Regions from separate parts of the Geobacillus sp. LEMMY01 genome, predicted to be linked through region 2. Evidence: riboswitches for the same ligand, from Rfam matches in the RefSeq annotation. Region 2 holds a riboswitch; each other region holds the start of a gene.
What was found. A riboswitch is a leader RNA that binds a small molecule or an ion and turns the genes downstream of it on or off. The one in region 2 is predicted to bind S-adenosylmethionine.
Positions count from the first base shown of each region.

Region 1: it holds a riboswitch for S-adenosylmethionine, as region 2 does, so the genes downstream of both, metK (methionine adenosyltransferase) here and B1A75_RS18180 (methionine biosynthesis PLP-dependent protein) in region 2, are expected to answer to the same signal.
Region 3: it holds a riboswitch for S-adenosylmethionine, as region 2 does, so the genes downstream of both, mtnK (S-methyl-5-thioribose kinase) here and B1A75_RS18180 (methionine biosynthesis PLP-dependent protein) in region 2, are expected to answer to the same signal.

Region 1 is NZ_MVKA01000011.1:83,638-87,766, reverse strand. It holds gene pckA (phosphoenolpyruvate carboxykinase (ATP)) at 253-1,839, opposite strand; SAM riboswitch class I at 2,058-2,172, shown strand; gene metK (methionine adenosyltransferase) at 2,302-3,513, shown strand; gene B1A75_RS07420 (gamma carbonic anhydrase) at 3,536-4,084, opposite strand.
Region 2 is NZ_MVKA01000052.1:11,725-15,853, forward strand. It holds gene B1A75_RS18170 (HD-GYP domain-containing protein) at 1-13, shown strand, start outside; gene metC (cystathionine beta-lyase) at 132-1,310, opposite strand; gene B1A75_RS18180 (methionine biosynthesis PLP-dependent protein) at 1,314-2,417, opposite strand; SAM riboswitch class I at 2,619-2,729, opposite strand; gene B1A75_RS18185 (alpha/beta hydrolase) at 3,153-3,881, shown strand; gene B1A75_RS18190 (YjcG family protein) at 3,984-4,129, shown strand, end outside.
Region 3 is NZ_MVKA01000007.1:87,789-91,917, reverse strand. It holds gene B1A75_RS05160 (sugar ABC transporter substrate-binding protein) at 1-215, opposite strand, end outside; gene mtnA (S-methyl-5-thioribose-1-phosphate isomerase) at 202-1,269, opposite strand; gene mtnK (S-methyl-5-thioribose kinase) at 1,351-2,541, opposite strand; SAM riboswitch class I at 2,681-2,849, opposite strand; gene B1A75_RS05145 (carbon-nitrogen family hydrolase) at 2,944-3,756, opposite strand; gene B1A75_RS05140 (pyridoxal phosphate-dependent aminotransferase) at 3,854-4,129, shown strand, end outside.

The DNA of each region.
Region 1 (4,129 bases), on a different contig from region 2:
AATCAAACTCCCGATCGGCCATGCGCTAAGTTTGATGAATTGGTCTAACGTGTTTAAAAAACTGTTGGCTTTCAAGATTCCCTCCTTACAGAATGCGTTTGATCGAGTCCGATTGTTTTTGAGGTCGTCTGAGGCGAATGAAACGGACCGACGTACAGAAATGTCTAACGATTCAGTGTCGGAGACTAAAGCAGAGGAAAGAACAGAAAACCCGGCCGGACAGGAGTTGTTCCCTGTCCGGCCGGGTTCTTGTTAAACGAGCGGTCCGCCGAGTTTTTCAATGGACGGATCGATGTGGGCGAATTTTTGGAAGTTGGCGCGGAACTTTTGCGCCAGCTCTTTTGCTTTTTGTTCGTATGCTTGTTTGTCGGCCCATGTGTTTTGCGGCTGCAGGACGTCATCCGGCACGCCCGGGACGCGGGTTGGGATGGCGAGGCCGAAAATCGGGTCTTGCACCGTTTCGACGTTGTCCAGCTCCCCTTCGACGGCGGCTTGCACCATCGCCCGGGTGTAGGCGAGCTTCATGCGGCTGCCGACGCCGTACGGTCCCCCTGTCCAGCCGGTGTTGACCAAAAAGACGCGGACGTTGTGTTCGGCGATTTTTTGCCCGAGCATTTCCGCGTATTCGACGGCCGGGCGCGGCAAAAACGGTGCGCCAAAGCATGTCGAGAACGTCGCTTCCGGTTCGGTGACGCCGCGTTCGGTGCCGGCGAGTTTGCTTGTGTAGCCGCTTAAGAAATGGTACATCGCTTGTTCGCGCGTCAGCTTGCTGATCGGCGGCAGGACGCCGAACGCATCAGCCGTCAAAAACACGATCGTGGACGGGTGGCCGGCGACGCTCGGGTCGATGATGTTTTGGATCGCTTGAAGCGGGTAGGCGGCGCGCGTGTTTTCCGTCAGCGTGCCGTCGTCGTAATTGGGCACCCGCGTCGCGTCATCGAGAACGACGTTTTCGAGCACCGCGCCGAAACCGATGGCGTCAAAAATTTGCGGCTCTTTCTCGCGCGACAAGTTGATGCATTTCGCATAGCAGCCGCCTTCGATGTTGAAAATGCCGCGGCTTGACCAGCCGTGTTCATCATCGCCGATCAAGCGGCGGTTCGGGTCGGTCGAGAGCGTCGTTTTTCCCGTTCCCGACAAGCCGAAAAAGAGGGCGACGTCGCCTTCCTGGCCGACGTTGGCCGAGCAGTGCATCGGCAGGATGCCTTGTTCCGGCAGCAAATAGTTCATCACCGAGAAAATCGATTTTTTCATTTCGCCGGCATACTCGGTGCCGCCGATCAACACGGTGCGCCGTTCAAACGAGATGATGATGAACGCTTCCGAGCGCGTGCCGTCGACTTTCGGGTCGGCTTTAAAGTTCGGCGCGCAAATCACCGTAAATTGCGGCTCATGCGCGGCGAGCTCCTCGGCGCTCGGCCGGATGAACAGCTGATGGACGAACAAGTTGTGCCAGGCGAATTCGTTGACGACTTGAATCGGCAACCGGTATTTCGGATCGGCGCCGGCAAAGCCTTTAAACACGAACAGTTCATCTTTATTCATTAAATAGTCGAGCACTTTGTCGTACAGTTTATCAAACGTCTCCGGAGACATCGGCTGGTTGACCGCTCCCCAGTCGATCGTTTGCTTCGTTGACGGTTCTTCGACGATGTATTTGTCTTTCGGCGACCGCCCCGTGTACTTGCCGGTTGTCACCGCGACGGCCCCGGTGTGCGTCAGCCGGCCTTCATTCCGCTGCAGCACTTTCTCGACGAGCTCGGCAACGGACAGTTGATGATGCACGTACGGTTTTTGTAGCAATAAATCAAGCTTATTTGTCATGTTTGCGATCCCCATATCCAAAACCTGCCTTCTTTTTGTAATCACTCTTGAAAATAGTATAACACATTTTTATTAATAGTCCATACTAATTGTGTGGGTTTTTCAAACTTTATTTTTCCCATTGTGTTGATTGCCTTGAGGAAAGAATTTTCGCGGCTGGAAATGATAAAAAATGAATTTCTATAGTTGACTTTGCCGATTCCGTTGCGATATGATAAGTCATTGAACGGATACTCTTATCCCGAGCCGGTGGAGGGACAGGCCCGATGAAGCCCAGCAACCGTCACAACTGTACATGTGTGAAATGGTGCTAACCTGTGGCAAGGCGCAGTCCTTGAACGATAAGAGTGAAAGGAAGCAATACGATTGCTCTGACCTTTCCTCAGCCGTTACAGGAAAGGTTTTTTATATTGCGAAGGGAAAAAGGGAAATGAGTTCCGTGTCGCCACATTATGCCAAGAGGAGGAAACAAACCGAATGTCAGCCAAACGCCGCTTGTTTACTTCAGAGTCTGTGACGGAAGGACATCCGGATAAAATTTGCGACCAAATTTCCGACGCCATTTTGGATGCCATTTTGGAAAAAGACCCGAACGCCCGCGTCGCCTGCGAAACGAGCGTCACGACCGGGCTGGTGCTCGTGAGCGGGGAAATCACGACATCAACATACGTGGACATTCCGCGCATCGTCCGCGATACGGTTCGCGAAATCGGCTACACGCGCGCCAAATACGGATTTGACGCCGATACGTGCGCGGTGCTGACGTCGATTGACGAACAATCGCCGGACATTGCGATGGGGGTTGACCGGGCGCTCGAGGCGCGCGAAGGTCAGATGACTGACGAGGAAATTGAAGCGATCGGCGCCGGCGACCAAGGGTTGATGTTTGGGTTCGCTTGCAATGAGACGGAAGAATTGATGCCGCTGCCGATTTCGCTTGCGCACCGCTTGGCGCGCCGATTGGCGGAAGTGCGCAAAACGGACGTCTTGCCGTACTTGCGGCCGGACGGGAAAACGCAAGTGACGATCGAATACGATGAAAACGGCAAACCGGTGCGCGTCGATACGATCGTCGTTTCCGCGCAGCATCATCCGGAAATTACGCAGGACCAAATCCAACGCGACATTAAAGAACAGGTCATCAAGCCGGTCGTGCCCGCGGAGCTGCTTGATGAGGACACGAAATATTTCATCAACCCGACAGGACGGTTTGTCATCGGCGGTCCGCAAGGGGATGCTGGGTTGACGGGGCGGAAAATCATCGTCGATACGTACGGCGGCTACGCTCGCCACGGCGGTGGCGCGTTCTCGGGCAAAGATCCGACGAAAGTCGACCGCTCGGCGGCGTATGCGGCCCGCTATGTCGCGAAAAACATCGTCGCGGCAGGACTGGCCGACAAATGCGAAGTGCAGCTTGCCTACGCGATCGGCGTCGCCCGCCCAGTTTCGATTTCGATCGATACGTTCGGCACCGGCAAAGTGTCGGAAGACATTTTGATTGAGGTCGTGCGCAACAACTTCGATCTCCGCCCGGCGGGCATCATCAAAATGCTCGACCTTCGCCGCCCGATTTACAAACAGACGGCTGCTTACGGCCATTTTGGGCGTACGGACATCGACCTGCCGTGGGAGCGCACCGACAAAGCCGCCTTGTTGAAAGAACAAGCGCTGGCGTTGGCGGACAAGTGATGAAAGAAAAAGAGCTGCCTGATCACGGCAGCTCTTTTTTGTTGGCGCACGATGTCCGCTGTTGCTGCAGCGCTTTGTAATACTGCCCTTTCTCAACATATTCGCGGCGGATGCGCTCCATTTCGCGGATGTCGTCTTCGGTCAGCTCGCGGACGACTTTCGCCGGCCGGCCGAGGGCGAGTGTGTTCGGCGGAATTTTTTTGCCCGGCGGCACTAAACTGCCGGCGCCAATAAACGCGCCTTCCCCGATTTCCGCGCGGTCCAAAATGATCGAGCCCATGCCGATGAGCGCGTTTTTGCGGATGATGGCGCTGTGCAAAATGACTTGGTGGCCGATTGTTACGCCGTCTTCAATGATAAGCGGATTGTGTGGACTTTGATGCAAAATTGAGTTATCTTGAATATTGACCCGGTTGCCAATCACCGTTGGCGCCACATCGCCGCGAATGACGGTGCCAAACCAAATGCTCGTCTCTTCGCCGATCACGACATCGCCGGTGATCGTCACATAGTCGGCGATAAAGGCGGAGGCGGCAATTTGCGGCGTTTTGCCTTTGTATGGGTAAATCATCGCTTTCGTTCCTTTCTTAATGTAAAATAGTCCGCTCACTTTTAT
Region 2 (4,129 bases):
AGCGGTTTCCTAATTAGCGCTGTCCAAACCTTCTTTCTAGCACGAAGCACGGTTCAGGCTGCGTCTTTCTTCCTTTCAAACAGTGCAAACGGTACGCCCCCGTCGCAAGGGGCATACCGTGCGGCGCCTTGCTAGGTGGATGGGACGGACGGCCGCTCTTTCACAAACGACAACGCCTGCTCGAAATCGCGGATCAAATCGTTCACATCCTCAAGCCCAACGCTCAACCGCAGCAAGCCGTCGGTAATGCCGCGCCGGAGCCGCTCTTCTTTTGGCATAGCGGCATGCGACATTTTCGCTGGGTACGATAAAATCGACTCGACCGCCCCAAGGCTGACAGCAAACACCGGCAGGCGGACGTTTCGGACGAACGTCCGAGCCGCTTCTTCATCGGCTAAGCGGAACGACAGCACAGCGCCAAACCCGGCCGCCTGATGGCGCTGGATGTCATGGCCTGGGTGGTTATCCAGCCCCGGATAATACACTTCTTCGACCTTTGGATGACAAGCCAAATACTTGGCGATGGCGGCCGCTGATTCAGACGACTGCTTCAGCCGAACGTGGAGCGTTTTTAATCCCCGCAGCACAAGCCACGCATCTTGGACGCCAAGGACAGCACCAAACGCGTTTTGAAGTTTGTACAACTCTTTTCCCAATTCTTCATCTTTCACCACCGCCAATCCTGCGACGACGTCGCTATGGCCGGCTAAAAATTTCGTGGCGCTGTGAAGGACAATATCGACGCCAAGGTCAAGCGGCCGCTGCAGCGCCGGCGTCATGAACGTGTTGTCAAGGAACGTCAAACAGCCATGCGCCTTCGCCAACTTGACGACGCCTTGAATATCGGTCACTTTTAACAGCGGATTGGACGGCGTTTCCATATAAATGACTTTCGTGTTCGGCCGGATGTTTTCGGCGACGGCGCGCAAATCGGTCATATCGACAAACGTATATTCAATGCCAAAGCGGCCGAGCACCTCCGTAATCATCCGGTACGTGCCGCCGTAGACGTCTTCGGTCACGAGCACGTGGTCGCCTTTTGAGAGAAGCAAAAACGCCGTTGAAATAGCCGCCATGCCAGAGGCGAACGCAAACCCGCGCACGCCGCCTTCTAACGCCGCGATCGTTTCCTCGAGCGCCTCGCGCGTCGGGTTGCCGGAGCGGCTGTAGTCGTATTTGCCGAATAAATCGAAATCGAACTGATGGAACGTGGAGGCGTGCTGGATCGGCACGCTCACCGCCCCCGTCTCGCGGTCGACTTTCCATTCGTTATGGAGCAGTTTCGTCGAAAACGCCCATTCCCGTTCCATCGCTTACACCTCTTTCATGTTTTTCAATGCCTGCGCCAAGTCGGCGATCAAATCGTCAGCGTGCTCAATGCCGACCGAGAAACGGAGCAGCCGGTTGCAAACACCGTTTTGGATGCGGATTTCCTCAGGAATGTCCGCATGCGTCTGCGTCGCCGGGTACGTGATGAAGCTTTCGACTCCGCCCAGGCTTTCCGCGAACGTAATGAGGCGCAAGCTTTTTAAAAACCCGTTCACCCACTTTTCATCGGCAATCCGGAACGACAGCATCCCGCCTCTTCCCGGATACAACACATCGGTGACATCTTCATGTTCGCGCAAAAAGGCGCTGATGCGCTTGGCGTTTTCTTCATGTTGGCGCATCCGCAGCGCCAGCGTTTTCATCCCGCGAATCAACAGCCACGAATCAAACGGCGACAAAACCGCGCCGATGGCGTTCTGATACTCGGCCAGGCGTTGACAGAGCTCCTCGCCCTTGGCGACGACAAGGCCAGCCAAGACGTCGTTATGGCCGCCTAAATATTTCGTGGCGCTGTGGATGACAATATCGGCGCCTTGTTCGATCGGGCGTTGAAGCACCGGTGTATAAAACGTGTTGTCAACGATCAACAAAAGCCCGTGCCGCTTGGCGAGCTCGGAGACGGCGCGGATATCGGTCTCATGCATAAGCGGGTTCGTCGGTGTTTCCAAGAAAATCGCTTTCGTTTTTTCGGTGATACACGCTTCCACCGCAGCGAGATCGGTAAAATCGACGTAATGGAACCCAAGACCGTACTTGCGCCAGCCGCGCTCAAACAGGCGGTACGTGCCGCCGTAAAGGTCGGCCGATACGAGAAACTCGTCTCCGCTCTCAAACAAGGCGAGCACCGTCTGAATGGCGGCCATGCCGGAGCTGAACGCATAACCTTGGTCGCCGCCTTCCAGTCTCGCGATCGCTTCTTCGACGATTTTGCGCGTCGGGTTGCCGGTGCGGATGTAGTCAAACCCGGTCGACTCTCCGATGCCGGCATGACGGTAGGCGGTGGAAAAATAAACCGGCGGGTTGACCGTCCCCGTCACCGTTTCGCTCCGGTTGCCAATTTGCGCTAACAACGTCTCCAGTTTCTTCATCTCATCTCTCTCCTTCTGCTGAAAATTCCATCATGGATCAACGGCCGACCACTTGACGCCAAACGAAGCGCCGCTGTCTGTCGGGCAACGGCCGAGCGCCTTGGTCCTAGACCGCCTCGCGGTTGATGGGAGCGGCCGCTTGAGTAAATAAAAAAAGTCTTCTAAGAAGAAGACTTTTCCATACACACATGGTCATGCTTCTTCTTATCTGCCGAATTGAATGCTCAATTCGCTGGATTTAGCACCTGGCCGCCGGGCGGCTGGTTGCTGAAGCTTCATTGGGCCAGTTCCCTCCACTTCTCTTGATAAGAATGAGACGCGTATTCAATTTTTCTAATTTAGTGAACACCCACCACCTACACTTCGCTTAGAGGCGGGGGCTTCAAGCGACTTGTGCGCGTTCGCTGAACAGTAAGCCACACACAAGACCCCTTTACGCTTCCCTTCGTTCCGAAGGTGTCCGTTCTAACCATATATTATCATATCAGCTGGCTGGTCGCCAACCGAAATTCATCTCCCGCTTATCGCTGGGCTGCGCCCTTCACGCGCTTGAAGCGGGAGTCTTTTTCGGAATTATGATAAAAAATGTAGCGCATTCCCCCCGTTTTTGCAAGCCATTTTTTTGTCAATGGCACGATTCGGCAAATTCGCAAAAAATTCGAGCCCTTCGTTAACATCTTTTGGCGCAAATATGTTACAATAACAGATGAACTTACGCTTTCATGGAGGATGGTCATGGCGACAGCAACAGGAACGATGCGTGACTACAAGTTGTACAGCGGAGAGCTGCAAGAAGAAATCGAACTGCTCGTCTACTTGCCAAGCAATTTTTCGCCGCTTTACAAATATTCTTTATTAATCGCGCAAGACGGCAAAGATTATTTTATGTATGGAAAAATGAAAACCGTCATCGAAACGCTGATGGAAGAAAGAACGATCGACCGGACGATCGTCGTCGGCATCCCGTATCGGAACGTCAACGACCGCTACGAGAAATACCACCCGGAAGGCCGAAAACACGAAGCGTACCTTCGTTTTTTAGCCCATGAACTCGTCCCGTTTTTGGACCGTGAACTGCCGACATACCAAATGGGCAAAGGCCGGGCGCTGATCGGCGATTCGCTCGGCGGAACGGTGTCGCTTCTAGCCGGGTTGTTGTATCCGCATACATTCGGGAAAATCGCCATGCAGTCCCCCTATATCGATGACTCGGTATTGGCGCGCATCCGCTCATTCCGCGATCCATCGCTCCTTTCGCTTTACCATTCTGTTGGCACAGAGGAAACAGCGGTGAAAACGACGGATGGCCATGTGCGCGATTTTATCACCCCAAATCGAATGGCGCGGGACTTGTTTATGGAAAAACGGTTTGCTTATACGTACCATGAGTTCGAAGGCGGCCATGCGTGGACGTATTGGCAGCCGGATGTCCCCCGAGCCGTAGCCGCTGTTTTATCGTTATAGGCAAAAACGGGGCAACTTCAAGGTTGGGATGTCGAGCCGCCGCATCCATTCCATGCGCTGCCTGCGCGCGGAAAAAGAAAGGGTTCAAGGAGGGAAAACAAAATGAAGTACGGCATTGTGATCTTTCCGCCAAAACGGATTCAAGACTTCGCCAACTCGTACCGGAAACGGTACGACAGCCATTACGCCCTCATCCCGCCGCATATTACGCTGAAATACCCATTTGAAGCGGATGAGGAGCAAATGAA
Region 3 (4,129 bases), on a different contig from region 2:
TTCACCGGCTTTTTCAGCTTTTCCGGAATGGACGCTTGCTCGTCGCTTGTTGCCGTCGAGTGGCTGGATGTCGTTTCCGTTTTGTTGTTTGTGGTCTTCGCTTCGTTGGCTGGCTTGGAGCTCACGGCATCTTGCTCGTTTGTGCAGCCGGCTGAGATCGAGAACACGGCAAAGAAAAGAAGAAAAAGGAAAGATAAGGCCTTAAATCGCTTCATGTTGCTCCTCCTTTGTGAATAATGATGGCAGTGTTGCGTTGTAGTCGCCGCGGACGATGCCTTTTTCGGTGATGATCGCGGTAATGAGTTCGTTTGGCGTCACGTCAAACGCCGGATTGTATACGTTGACGCCTTCCGGGGCGATGCGCACGCCGGCGATGTGGGTCACTTCATCCGGATGGCGCTCTTCGATCGGGATGTCCGCACCTGTTTTCGTCGCCAAATCGATCGTGGACAACGGCGCAGCGACGTAAAACGGAATGCCAAACGACTTCGCGAGCAAGGCCAGGCCGAACGTGCCGATTTTGTTCGCCGTATCGCCGTTTTGCGCGATCCGGTCGGCGCCGACGATGATGGCGCCAATGCCTTTCGCCTTGATCGTTTGCGCTGCCATGTTGTCGGTGATGAGCGTCACATCAACGCCCGCTTGCATCAGTTCCCAAGCGGTCAGGCGCGCCCCTTGCAACACCGGCCGCGTCTCGAGAGCGTAAACGGATAGTTCAATTCCTTTTTCTTTCGCCAAATAAAACGGGGCGAGCGCCGTTCCGTAGCGGGCGGTGGCGATCGAGCCGGCGTTGCAGATCGTCATCACCCGATCGCCCGGACGAAAGAGCGACAACGCGTATTCGCCGATGCGGCGGCACACATCCTCATCTTCCACTTGAATGCGGATCGCCTTATGGATGAGCGCCGTTTTTGCCTCGTTGACGGAAAGGGCGTCGGCCGCAACGGTGACGAGCCGATCGAGCGCCCAAAACAAGTTGACGGCGGTCGGCCGGGCGCTGGCTAGGTAGTCACGATCTCGTTTCAAGCGGCGGCGGAATTCATCGAGCGATTCGGTGTCATAGCTTAAAGCGGCAAGCGCCAGGCCATAGGCGGCGGTGATGCCGATCGCCGGCGCGCCGCGCACTTTCAGCGTGGCAATCGCCTCATAGACGTCTTCCAGAGTGTGCAAGTCGATATATTCGATGATGGACGGAAGCTTTTGTTGGTTTAAAATCGTCACATGTGTCTCGCGCCATTCAACGGAGCGTGGGATGGCAAAGGTGCTCATCGCCATCTTCCTTTCTCTTTTTTTGGTTTGTCCGGGTCAGCGCCGCGCATCTTGCATCGAGACCCGGACGATTGTATGTCATTATCGTTCCGTTTCGGCAAACAGCCGGCGGAAGCCGTCTGTTCCCGTCAATTCAGCCCGCTCTACGATCAAGCGGCGGCCGAGGCGGAGCGCATGCCGCTTGGCAGCAAGGCGCACCTCTTTTTGCTCAATGCCGTCAAGGTCGGCGACGTGGGCGAGGCCGATCGTCCGGCGGATGACTTCGCAGCCGGCAAAGCCGACGGCGTCGATGAACGCGTGCCGAAGCACGTCCTCGAGCAAGCCCGGCGTCGCGGCGTACGTTTCCACGCTCTCGGTGCGCCAAAGGTTTGAGAACACGGACGCAAAGACGTCCCATGTCCGGTTGATGTGGTCAAAGAGCGGTTGGCGCTCTAATTCAGGGCGGGACAACGCATTTAACAGCAAATTGGCGAAAAATTGGCCAAGGTCAAACCCGATCGGACCGTAAAAGGCGAATTCCGGGTCGATCACTTTCGTTTCGTCATCGCTGGCGAAAATGCTGCCGGTATGCAAATCGCCATGCAAGAGCACATCGGCTTCGGTTAAAAACTTGCGCTTCAGCTTTGCTGCTTCTAGGTGGAGGCGGTCATCGCGCCAAAGCGCTTCAACGTCTGGGCGCAATTCGTCTTCAAAGTTGTTCGTTTCATGGTCAAAAAACGGGTCGGTGAAGACGAGGTCTTCGGTAATTTTGCACAGTTCCGGATTGACGAAGCTTTGCGCCAATTTCTTTTTCTCTTGCTGGTTCATGCCGAAGTCAGACGTATAAAACGCCGTTTTGGCGACAAACTCGCCGATATGCTGGGACAAAAGCGGATACGTTTTCCCTTCGATCAGCCCTTTGCGGGCGATTTGCAAACGGGATAAGTCTTCCATCACCGTAATGGCGAGCGATTCGTCAGAATAGTAGACTTTCGGCACGTATTGCGGCACGTAGCTCGCAAACGTGCGCAGCGCGTTGCTTTCAATGACGGCGCGCTTTAACGTGAGCGGCCAGCTTTCGCCGACAACTTTGGCGTACGGCAACGCTTGTTTGATGATGACGCCTTGTTTCGTTTCTTGATCGACGATATGAAAGACAAGGTTCAAGTTCCCGTCGCCGATCTCGCGGCATGCAAGCGGCGCCCCGTCGCGGAATAAGCCGAGGCGGACAGCGAGCGCCACCGCCTTCGGTTCGGTCAGCGGTTCGTAAACCGATGTTTGAACAGTGGTCATTTCCTTGTTCCCCCTTTTTTCATTTCGCTCGTTTTCAAATGCCGGTTCTGACGCGCGCTAAAAACTCGGCGTTTCCGGCAAATGAAAAAGCCTCTTTCGCATACGGAAAGAGGCTTGAAGATTCATTCGTTCTTCGCGCCTCTTATCTTTCAGAAAGACATCGGTCTTTCTGTTGGACTTAGCACCGTGCCCTGCGGAAGCATGACGCTTCCGGCGCCGCCCTTGGCGTGCGCCCTATCTCACGATAGTATTACGGTCGGTTGCTGGGCTTCATTGGGCCAATTCCCTCAGCCAACTCTTGATAAGAGTACCGATTTCTCGTATTCAGTTTTTGCAATTTTCACGATGTTATCAATCGTTTGGTTGTTTGATTCGAATGATACATGGTCGATCAATCGATTGTCAATACGTTTTGAAAAATTTTTTTGCCGCTTCGTAGTCATGCGGCCGGCGGTCGGCAAACACCGGGATGCGCGTACGGACGTCCGCAACGAGTGCAGGATCAATGTCCGCCGCGACAATGCCAGGCTTCTCATCCGCCTCGGCGATCACTTCGCCCCATGGGTCGATGATGAGCGAATGGCCGGCGAACACGTTGTTCGGGTCGCGCCCCGCCCGGTTGCAGGCGATGACGTAGCATTGGTTTTCAATCGCCCGCGCCATCAGGAGCGTCCGCCAATGGTGCAGGCGGGGAAGCGGCCATTCGGCGACGACAAAAAGCACTTCCGCCCCAGCCAAAACATGGGCGCGAATCCACTCCGGAAAGCGGATATCATAGCAAATGACCCCGGCGCATGAAAGCCCGTCGAGCGAAAACAAGCCTAAGCTGCTTCCCGGCTGCAAATACAAATGTTCATCCATCAATTGGAACAGATGGAGTTTGCTATATTCACTGACGATTTGACCGCTCCGGTCAGCTACGATCATCGTGTTCGTCACGCCGGTTGTTGTTTTTTTAGCGACCGAGCCGGCGACGAGATGGATGCTGTGTGCTTGCGCTAGGCGGGAGGCGAACGCTTTCGCCCGTTCGGCGCCTTCGTCGGCAATCTCATCTAGGCGCGTCAAATCGTAGCCGGTCGTCCATAATTCCGGCAGCACGATGATATTCGCGCCGTCCTTGACGGCCGATTCAATGGCGCTTTCCGCGCGCCGTTCGTTTTCGTTCGGGTCGCCAAACGCAATGTCAAGCTGAAGGCAGGCGATGCGGATCGTCATGAGTTTTCACCTCGAAAAAATTTTGCTTTACATTTTGCTTTTTACGATATATGATGTTGCACTAGAATTTCAAGAATTTTTTAAGAAGGTGTGGGCGATGACGATCGAAATTCCTTTTTCCGAGCTGCTTGAGCAGTTGCCGAAGCAATTTTTCGCCTCGCTTGTCGCGAAAGTCGGGGAGAAAATCAAGGCCGGATGCGACGTGATCAATTTAGGGCAAGGCAACCCGGATCAGCCGACGCCAAAGCATATCGTTGAGGCGATGCAGCGGGCGGCGGCCAATCCGAAATATCATAAATATTCGCCGTTTCAAGGCTACTTCTTTTTGAAAGAAGCCATCGCCGCGTTTTACGCGCGTGAATACGGGGTGAAC